Regions from separate parts of the Streptomyces sp. NPDC087310 genome, predicted to be linked through region 3. Evidence: riboswitches for the same ligand, from Rfam matches in the RefSeq annotation. Region 3 holds a riboswitch; each other region holds the start of a gene.

Region 1 (3,198 bases), 150 kb from region 3:
GGCGAGATGTCGACCGCGATGCCCGCGTCGGGCTCGTTCTCCGTGCACGCCGAGCGCGCGCTCGGCCGGTGGGCGGGGTTCAGCGTCGGCTGGCTGTACTGGTTCCTGCTGGTCGTCGTGCTCGCCGTGGAGGCGACGGGCGCGGCGCAGATCGCGAACGGCTGGCTGCCCTCCGTACCGCAGTGGGCCTGGGTCCTGGTCTTCATGGTGGTCTTCACCGGCGCGAACCTCGCGGCCGTGAAGAACTTCGGCGAGTTCGAGTTCTACTTCGCGGCCCTGAAGGTCTTCGCGATCGTCGCGTTCCTGGTTCTGGGGCTGCTCGCGATCTTCGGCGTCCTGCCCGACACCGGCCCGGCCGGTCTCGCCAACCTCACCGGACAGGGCGGCTTCCTCCCGAACGGATGGCAGGGCGTCACCTCCGGGGTGCTCGCCGTGATCTTCGCCTTCGGCGGTCTGGAGGTCGTCACGATCGCGGCGGCCGAGTCCGACGACCCGGTGCGCTCGGTGGCCCGCGCGGTGCGCAGCGCGGTCTTCCGGATCCTGTTCTTCTACGTCGGCTCGATGGCGGTCATCGTGACCGTGCTGCCCTGGACGGCGCAGAAGGCGGGGCTCAGCCCGTACGTCACCGTCCTCGACGCGATCGGTATCCCGTCGGCCGGACAGATCATGAACATCGTGGTCTTCGTGGCACTGCTCTCGGCGCTCAACGCCAACCTCTACGGCTCGTCCCGGATGGTCTTCTCGCTGGCCGAACGGGGCGAGGCGCCGAAGGCCCTGCTGAAGGTGGGCGGCGCGGGTGTGCCGCGGCGGGCGGTGCTGGCGTCGGTGGCGTTCGGGTTCGTCTCCGTACTGCTCAATCTGAAGTGGCCCGACACGGTCTTCCTGTACATGCTCAACGCGGTCGGCGCGGTGCTGCTCTTCGTCTGGGCGATGATCGCCGTGTCGCAGCTCCTGCTGCGCCCGCGCATCGAGCGGGAGGCACCGGAGCGCCTGGTCCTGAGGATGTGGCTCTTCCCTGGCCTGACCTGGGCGACGCTCGCCGCGATCGCGACGGTGTTCGTCCTGATGCTCACCGATGACGCGGCCCGCCCGCAGCTCCTGTGGTCCCTGGGCGCGACGGCGCTCGTGCTCGCGGTGGCGGGGGTACGGGAGCTGCGCGCGCGACGCGTGTGACACGGGTGCCGCGTGGGGTACGGGAACCGGCCCCGGCCCCGCCGTCGTAGGACGGCGGGGCCGGGGCCGGTGTGCGGGGCGCGCGAGGGCGACGCCGGTCCGGTCTAGTAGGGACCGTTCACGTTGTCGATCGAGCCGTACCGGTCGGCGGCGTAGTTGCACGCGGCCGTGATGTTGGCGACCGGGTCGTAGCTGTCCGTCGACGTACCGGGCACGTGGTACGCCTGGAACGTCGGGGCGATGACCTGGAGCAGGCCCTTGGACGGAACGCCGTTCTGGGCGTTGATGTCCCAGTTGTTGATGGCGTTCGGGTCGCCCCCGGACTCACGGATGATGTTGCGGTGGATGCCCTCGTACGTGCCGGGGATCCCGTGCTGGGCCATGACGTCGAGCGACTCGCGGATCCAGCCGTCCAGGTTGTCGCTGTACGTCTTCGCGGCGGCCTGGGTGACGGAGCCGTTCGTACCGGACTTCGTGCTCGCCTTGGTGGCCGTCTTCTCGGCGGTGGCCGGGGCCGTCCCCTTGAGGGTCAGCTTCAGGCCGGGGCGTACGTGCGACGGGTCGGCGCCGACGGCGCTCCGGTTGTCCTCGTACAGCTTCTTCCAGCCGCCGCTGACCGAGTGCGCGTGCGCGATCTTGGACAGGGAGTCGCCGGAGACCACGACGTAGGTGGTGGCCTTCGCCGGGGCGGCGGGGGCCTCCGCCGCCTGGGCGGTGGCCGCGGACACCAGCGGGATCGCGAGGGCGGCGCCCCCGGTGCCCACCGCGACGAGGCGACGGGCGATGGAGCCAGCTCTGGAACGGCGGTGCTTGGCGTTTCTGGGCACGACGAATTCCTCTCCGTCGCCTGCGAGGTGAGCTGTCGGGTTCGGGCTGGAGATGCCCGGCCGTACGACGGTGCGTACGGCTTCACCCCGAGCCGGTCCGGAATTCCGGACCGGCGACTTACCTGGGTCCCCCGCTCCTGCCTTCTGACGGATAGGTGTGTGGGATTCCGGACGGCGGCAGGATTTGGCGGTCCATCCGGATGGACGTGAACGTAAGCGAGAAATCAGGGCCGCACAAGTTCCGCAAAGGCGGCGCAATCGCCTTTCCGGAGAGGTTCCGGGAACTCAACTTTCCTCCCCTGTGAGAGAAAGCGCCCACCTCGCCCCGCCCGCCCGTCGCCGGGGGTATGACGCAGGTCACGAACGTAACGGAATTATCGGACAGGCAAAAGGCGTTAGAGGTGTCAAGGCACATTAATCATGCCTATATCCGCCTAACGGTCAATTCCGACAAAGACCCATCATTGGGTCGCGCCGAGTTGCCGTCGGGCTGCCGTCGGGTTGCGGGATCCGGCACGCCTCCACCCGACGCCCCGACAACTGCGGACAGTCCGCGGGAATTGACCGGGGGCGCCACCGAATTCTCCGTGCCGTTCATTCTTCTGACGGCATGTCGATTCACGCGTCCCTTCCGGCGGGCCGGGTCACCGCACCAGGCAGGGGCGCTTGCCGTCGAACTCCCAGTCCTTCACCAGAAAGCGCATCGCTGCGGCGTCGTCCCGCCCGGAGAGTTTCTTCTCCCGATACAGCTCATGGGCCGCGAGCAGCCGGTCCATGTCGACCTCGACGCCGAGACCCGGGGTGTCGTCGACGGCGATCTCGCCGGCGGTGATCCGCGGGGGCTCCACGGTCAGCCGCTCCATGCCCTCCTGCCAGATCCAGTGGGTGTCCAGGGCGTTGTACTCCCCCGGGGCGGCGGCCCCGCACTGGGCCATCATCGCCAGCGAGATGTCGAAGTGGTTGTTGGAGTGGCAGCCCCATGTCAGGCCCGCCGCACGGCAGAGCTCGGCCACCCGCACCGACCCCCGCATGGTCCAGAAGTGCGGGTCCGCGAGCGGGATGGAGACCGACTGCAACGCCATCGCGTGGATGAGCTGACGCCAGTCCGTCGCGACCATGTTGGTCGCGGTGGGCAGACCGGTGGCCCGGCGGAACTCCGCCAGGATCTCCCGGCCGGAGAAGCCGTCCTCGGCCCCGC
Region 2 (3,198 bases), on a different contig from region 3:
GGGGCCCACCAGCTCGCGTACGAGGGTGTACTGCGCGTGGTTCGTGTCCTGGTACTCGTCCACCAGGACGTGCCGGAAGCGGCGCCGGTAGTGCTCGGCGACGTCGGGGAACGCCTGGAGCAGGTGGACGGTGGTCATGATGATGTCGTCGAAGTCCAGGGCATTGGCCTCGCGCAGCCGCGCCTGGTACATCCGGTACGCCTCGGCGAGCGTTTTCTCGAAGCCGTCGACGGCCTGCCCCGCGAAGGTCTCCTCGTCGATCAGCTCGTTCTTCAGATTGGAGATCTTGGCGCTGAAGGACTTCGGCGGATAGCGCTTGGGGTCGAGATCCAGATCGCGGCAGACCAGCGCCATCAGCCGCTTCGAGTCGGCGGCGTCGTAGATCGAGAACGACGAGGTGAACCCGAGCCGCTTCGACTCGCGCCGCAGGATCCGCACGCAGGCGCTGTGGAAGGTCAGCACCCACATCGCCTGGGCGCGGGGGCCGACGAGCTGCCCGACGCGCTCCTTCATCTCGCCCGCGGCCTTGTTGGTGAAGGTGATCGCCAGTATCTGGCCGGGGTGGACGCTGCGGGTGCCGAGCAGATGCGCGATCCGGTGGGTCAGCACCCGGGTCTTGCCGGATCCGGCCCCGGCGACGATGAGCAGCGGCGATCCCGTGTGCACGACGGCCGCGCTCTGCTCCTCGTTCAGCCCTTCGAGGAGCGCGGCGGGGTCGATGACCGTACGGGGAGCGCCGTCGCGGTGGTACGGATCCCGGGCCGGGGGCACGTCGTAAGCGCCCTGGAACAGGTCGTCGGGCACCTGCTCCGGGGCGTGCTCGTCCTGGTCCTCGGGCGGCGGGGGGTGCTCGTCACCGGAGGGCTGGAGGTCGGCCAGGAAACTGTCGTCAAAGAGGCTGCTCATCGCTTAACGAGTCTAGGCCGCCGCACTGACAGTCGGCGCCGGACCGGGAAAGCCGGCCGGGGAAGTCGGCCCGGTGAGCCGTACCGGCGCGCCGGACGGTCCCGACTCACATACGCAGCGTAACGCTATACCCCGCATTGGGGCTCCTTGCACTCCACACGAGGAAATGGTCACAGAAATGTATCGGGCATATCGGCCATCCACCTTCACATCAGCGCCACATCTTGGCTAGCGTGCTCGATCAGGCAGCCCGTACCTCTGACGGCGATCCGCGCCGAGCGGGCGGCCCACGCCGAATCCGGGCTTTCCGCAAGGAAGTTCGGAACCGGGGACCCACTCTGCACGACCGGGGTGAATCGGGCCGTACGTTCGCCGTACGTTCAAGGCCCGTAGGGCAGCCTTCCGTTCCGCCCGAACCCGACAGCTAACCCGGTAGGCGGTCCACGGAAGGAGATGCCGAACTTGGCGTCGCATCGCAAGTCGCGCAGCCGTAGCGGAGAACACGTCAGCTCCCCCGCGGTCGGAGTGACGACGGCCGCCATCGCCTCGGTCACGCTGCTGTCGACGCAAAGCGCGGACGCCGCGCCCGCGGAACCCAAACCGTCCGTCGAAGAGGTGCAGAAGAAGGTCGACGCCCTGTACCGCCAGGCCGGTGGGGAGACGCAGACCTTCACCAAGGCCACCAAGGCGAAGGAGACGACGGCCAAGCAGAAGCGCGCGGTCGACCGGGTCATCGACGGCGTCGCCAGGAGCATCGACGGTGTCGCCAAGAGTGCGGACAAGCTGAACGAGGCCCGCCGTACGCTCGGTTCCTCCGTGGCCGCGCAGTCCAGGGAAGGCGCGGGCACCCCCGCGGCCGCCGTGCTGTTCGCGGACACCCCGCAGGCGCGCGTCGCGCCGGAGGGGACGACGGACCGGCTGACCGGCCGTCAGCAGGGCGCCGTCACCGCCTACCCGGCGCGGCCGACCGAGCCGCCGAAGGTACCGGGCCCGGCGGTCACGCGCCCGGAGTCGCCGGACGAGTCGCCGGAGTACCTGCGGACCAGTAAGGAGAGCATCCAGAGGAAGCTCGCCGAGGCCCGCTCGCTGCTGGCGCGGCTCACCGCTGAGGAGCAGGCGCGGCTGGCCGCCCTGGAGCGCAAGAGGGAAGAAGAGACCCGGCGCGCGGCGGAGGCGCAGGCCAAGGCGGAGGCCCGCGACAAGGCGGAGGCCGAAGCGGAGGCGGAGCGCCGGCGCGAGGCGGAACAGACTCAGGCCCAGGCCCGTCCCCGGTCGCACGCCCGGCCCTCGTCGGCCGACACGGACGCGGGCGCGAACACGATCGCGAACACGATCGCGGGCACGGACGCGGGCACGGCCGTCGGCACCGGTGCGGAGGCCGGGACGGGCGGCGACACCGCCGGTACGTACGCGGCCAAGGCGGCGAAGGTGCTCACCTTCGCCGACGCCCAGATCGGCAAGCCGTACGTCTGGGGCGCCTCGGGGCCGAGTTCGTACGACTCCTCGGGCCTGACCCAGGCGGCGTGGCGGGCGGCGGGCGTCGAACTGCCGCGCTCCACCGGCGAGCAGGTGAACGCCGGCACGCGCGTCGTCACCGATGACCTGCTCCCCGGCGACCTGGTCTTCTTCTACGACGACGCCAGCCACGCCGGCATCTACATCGGCGACGGCATGATGGTCCACGCGCCCAAGCCGGGCGCGAACGTGCGCGAGGAATCGATCTACTACATGCCGATCTACGGCAGCGTCCGCCCTGCGTGACCCTCTAGTGGCCCTCTGAGCCCGCCGGCCCTCCAGCCCGCTATAACCGGCCGGTGGCCTTCAGTGGTCCTCAGGGGCCCCTGGGCCCCCGTGAGGCGGCCGTCTCCGGCCCCGGCTTTCCGTGTCACCGGCGTCACCGGTGGTGTCCGCGCCTCGGCGCTCACCGCCGGTCGTCAGGTCCGCGCGGGAAGCCGGGGGTCAGGTCCAGAGCGTGGCGATGAGGATGTTGGCCACGGTCAGCCCGCCCACCGCGCCGAACAGCGGCTTCTCGGCGGCCTCGTCGTCCCGCTTCACGTACACGATGCCCAGGATCACGACCAGGACGGCCAGCTTGACGCCGATCTTGATGTTGTTGAGCGGCTGGTCGTCGGCCTGGTTGAGGCCCACCAGCACCATCCCCGTGATCAGCATCGTCAGCGCGCCGTGCAGCATCGGTGGGGTGAAGCGCGCCGCGCCGGCGCTCATCGCCTTCGTCTGGGTCAGAAAACCGCCGAGCAGGGCGGCTATGCCGATGATGTGCAGGGCGACGAA
Region 3 (3,198 bases):
CGGCCGCGCCGACGAACTGTGCCGGTTCGCCGTCCTGTTCGGCGACCCGCAGCTCGCGCTGACCGCCGTCGACCGCGTCCTGGACATCACCGCGGACGAGGTCAGGGCCGTCGCCGCGGCGCGGCTGCGCCCCGACAACCGGGCGGTGCTGGTGTACGAGCCGATCGCCCCCGAAGACGCGGCGGACGCCGACGAGACCGACGAGCACGAGGGGGCGGACCAGTGACCGACGCTGCCGTGACCATGGAGTTCCACCCGCAGCCGACCGCCGGCGAGGCCAGGCCCTGGGCCTTCCCCGCCCCCGAGCGCTCCACGCTCGGCAACGGCCTGACGGTGCTGCGCTGCGACCGTCCCGGCCAGCAGGTGGTCGCCGTCGAGATCAATCTCGACGCCCCGCTGGACGCCGAGCCGGAAGGGCTCGACGGCATCGCCACGATCATGGCGCGGGCGCTCTCCGAGGGCACCGACAAGCACAGCGCCGAGGAGTTCGCCGCCGAGCTGGAGCGCTGCGGCGCCACCCTCGACGCGCACGCGGACCACCCGGGCCTGCGGGTCTCCCTGGAGGTCCCCGTCTCCCGGCTGCTCAAGGCACTCGGCCTGCTCGCCGAGGCGCTGCGCGCCCCCGCCTTCGCGGACAGCGAGATCGAGCGGCTCGTACGGAACCGGCTCGACGAGATCCCGCACGAGACCGCCAACCCGGGCCGCCGCGCCGCCAAGCAGCTCTCCAAGGAGCTGTTCCCGGCCTCCCTGCGCATGTCACGACCGCGCCAGGGCACCGAGGAGACCGTGGAGCGCATCGACGCCGCGGGCGTCCGCGCCTTCTACGAGGCGCACGTACGCCCCGCCACGGCCACCGCGGTGATCGTCGGCGACCTGGCGGGCGTCGACCTGGACGCGATCCTCGCGGACACCCTCGGCGCCTGGACGGGCGACACGGCCGCGTCCAGGACCGCACCGGCCATCACGGCCGACGACACCGGCCGGGTCGTCATCGTGGACCGCCCCGGCGCCGTCCAGACCCAGCTTCTGATCGGCCGGATCGGCGCCGACCGGCACGACCGCGTCTGGCCCGCGCAGGTGCTGGGCACGTACTGCCTGGGCGGCACGCTCACCTCCCGGCTCGACCGCGTCCTGCGTGAGGAGAAGGGCTACACCTACGGCGTACGCGCCTTCGGCCAGGTGCTGCGCTCCCCGGCGCCGTCCTCCCCGGACGGGGGGACGGGCGCCGCGATGCTCGCCATCAGCGGCTCCGTGGACACCGCGTCCACCGGACCGGCGCTCGACGACCTCTGGAAGGTGCTGCGCACCCTCGCCGCCGAAGGGCTCACGGACGCCGAGCGCGACGTGGCCGTGCAGAACCTGGTGGGGGTCGCGCCGCTGAAGTACGAGACGGCCGCCTCCGTCGCCGCCACGCTGGCCGACCAGGTCGAGCAGCACCTCCCGGACGACTTCCAGGCGCGGCTCTACGCGCGGCTGGCCGAGACGGGCACGGTCGAGGCGACGGCCGCCGCCGTCAACGCCTTCCCGGTGGACCGGCTCGTCACCGTTCTGGTCGGGGACGCGGCGCAGATCAAGGAGCCGGTCGAGGCTCTCGGAATCGGTGAAGTGACGGTTGTCACAGGCTGATTCGTCTTTCCGTGGAACCCCGGCGACCGAGGTCGCCGGGGTTCTGCTTTATGTCCCCTTTGGTGGGGAGGATGCCCGTCTGCCCTGTGGTGTGCGCTACAAAAAACCTTGTCTGTTTGGTTATTGAAAGACGAGCCGCTTAGCGTCGGTCCGGCTGTTCGCCGTTGCGCCGCATCAGTGGCATCGGGCAGCCATCGCCGAGTCCCCGTCAGGCGCGAGCCTGGGGAGCCGGGGACCCACGTCCCTGGGGTGAATCGGACGGCCTTCGCGGGCACACCGCGCGGAGGGGTCCGTAGGAGACCTTCCTGCTCCGAACCCGTCAGCTAACCCGGTAGGCGAGAGGGAAGGAAAGGACCAGCCACTCCATGGCGTTCACCCGTGCCACCGGGAAGCACCGCGCCCCGAACCGCATCACCTGCAAGGGCGCGAGCGCCGCCGGGTTCGCGACGCTGACCGCGACCGGCGTCATCGGCTCCCTCGCCTCCCCGGCGCTCGCCGCCGACAGCTCCACCGAGGCCGCCACGCACACCGGACTGACCCAGGTCATCGCCATCGGCGACGCCGTCGCCGGCGCGGTCGACGACCAGGCCGAGGCTCAGCGCCACGCCGCCGAGAAGGTCGAACGGCTGAAGGCCGAGGCCACGGCGCGCGCCGCCGCGAAGGCCGAGGCGGAGCGCAAGGCGGAGGCCCGCGCGAAGGAGCTGCGCGAGGAGCGGGTGCGCGCCGCGCGCGCCGAGGAGCGCAAGCGGCTGGGCACCTTCCAGCTTCCCGTCGCCGGCTCGTACGTCACCACCGGCTACCAGTCCGGCGGCTCCCTCTGGTCCTCCGGCAGCCACTCGGGCGTCGACTTCCGCGCCGCGTCCGGCACCTCGGTCGTGGCCGTCGGCATGGGCACCGTGGTCGAGGCCGGCTGGGGCGGCTCGTACGGCAACAACATCGTCCTCAGGATGGCGGACGGCACCTACACCCAGTACGGCCACCTCTCCTCGATCGGCGTCTCGGTCGGCCAGAGCGTCACCCCGGGCCAGCAGATCGGCCTCTCGGGCGCCACCGGCAACGTCACCGGGCCGCACCTCCACTTCGAGGCCAGGACGAGCGCCGACTACGGCTCCGACATGGACCCGGTCGCGTACCTCCGCGCGCACGGCGTGGCGGTCTGACACCTCCCGCCCCACCCGCGCACCGCTTCCCCCGAAGGCCCCGGCTCCGCGCCGGGGCCTTCGCCGTGCTCCCGCGCTGGCCAAAAGATATCCATGGATTCCGGGCACCCATCGGAAATTCGCGTTGATTGCAATAGAGTCACGGAACAGGCGTCAATCGGCAGCGTTTCGCGCGGATTAAGGCGGAGGTTCGGACATGCGCATTCCCGCGCACTCGGTATGCACGGCCATTCGCGACGACATCGTCTCCGGACTGTTCGAGCGGGGCAGCCGGCTCACCGAGGAGCAGCTCGCGCGGCGCTACGGCGTCTCCCGCGTCCCGGTACGCGAAGCCCTGCGCACGCTGGAGTCGGAGGGCTTCGTGACCACGCGCCGCCATGTCGGCGCCTGTGTCGCCGAGCCCACGGAGCAG

What was found. Region 3 has a riboswitch for cyclic di-AMP ahead of ACIO3P_RS10070 (M23 family metallopeptidase). Riboswitches for the same ligand answer to the same signal wherever they lie in the genome.
Region 1: linked by a shared signal. The riboswitch ahead of ACIO3P_RS09430 (transglycosylase SLT domain-containing protein) and the one ahead of ACIO3P_RS10070 (M23 family metallopeptidase) in region 3 are both predicted to bind cyclic di-AMP.
Region 2: linked by a shared signal. The riboswitch ahead of ACIO3P_RS16800 (C40 family peptidase) and the one ahead of ACIO3P_RS10070 (M23 family metallopeptidase) in region 3 are both predicted to bind cyclic di-AMP.

Annotation. Positions count from the first base shown of each region.
Region 1 is NZ_JBIUYF010000002.1:845,983-849,180, forward strand. Features, by position in the region: gene ACIO3P_RS09425 (amino acid permease) at 1-1,173, shown strand, start outside; gene ACIO3P_RS09430 (transglycosylase SLT domain-containing protein) at 1,278-2,000, opposite strand; cyclic di-AMP (ydaO/yuaA leader) riboswitch at 2,005-2,168, opposite strand; gene ACIO3P_RS09435 (enolase C-terminal domain-like protein) at 2,645-3,198, opposite strand, start outside.
Region 2 is NZ_JBIUYF010000004.1:362,258-365,455, reverse strand. Features, by position in the region: gene pcrA (DNA helicase PcrA) at 1-906, opposite strand, end outside; cyclic di-AMP (ydaO/yuaA leader) riboswitch at 1,187-1,361, shown strand; gene ACIO3P_RS16800 (C40 family peptidase) at 1,360-2,667, shown strand; gene ACIO3P_RS16795 (hypothetical protein) at 2,866-3,198, opposite strand, start outside.
Region 3 is NZ_JBIUYF010000002.1:999,940-1,003,137, reverse strand. Features, by position in the region: gene ACIO3P_RS10080 (pitrilysin family protein) at 1-226, shown strand, start outside; gene ACIO3P_RS10075 (pitrilysin family protein) at 244-1,626, shown strand; cyclic di-AMP (ydaO/yuaA leader) riboswitch at 1,812-1,979, shown strand; gene ACIO3P_RS10070 (M23 family metallopeptidase) at 1,992-2,786, shown strand; gene ACIO3P_RS10065 (GntR family transcriptional regulator) at 2,983-3,198, shown strand, end outside.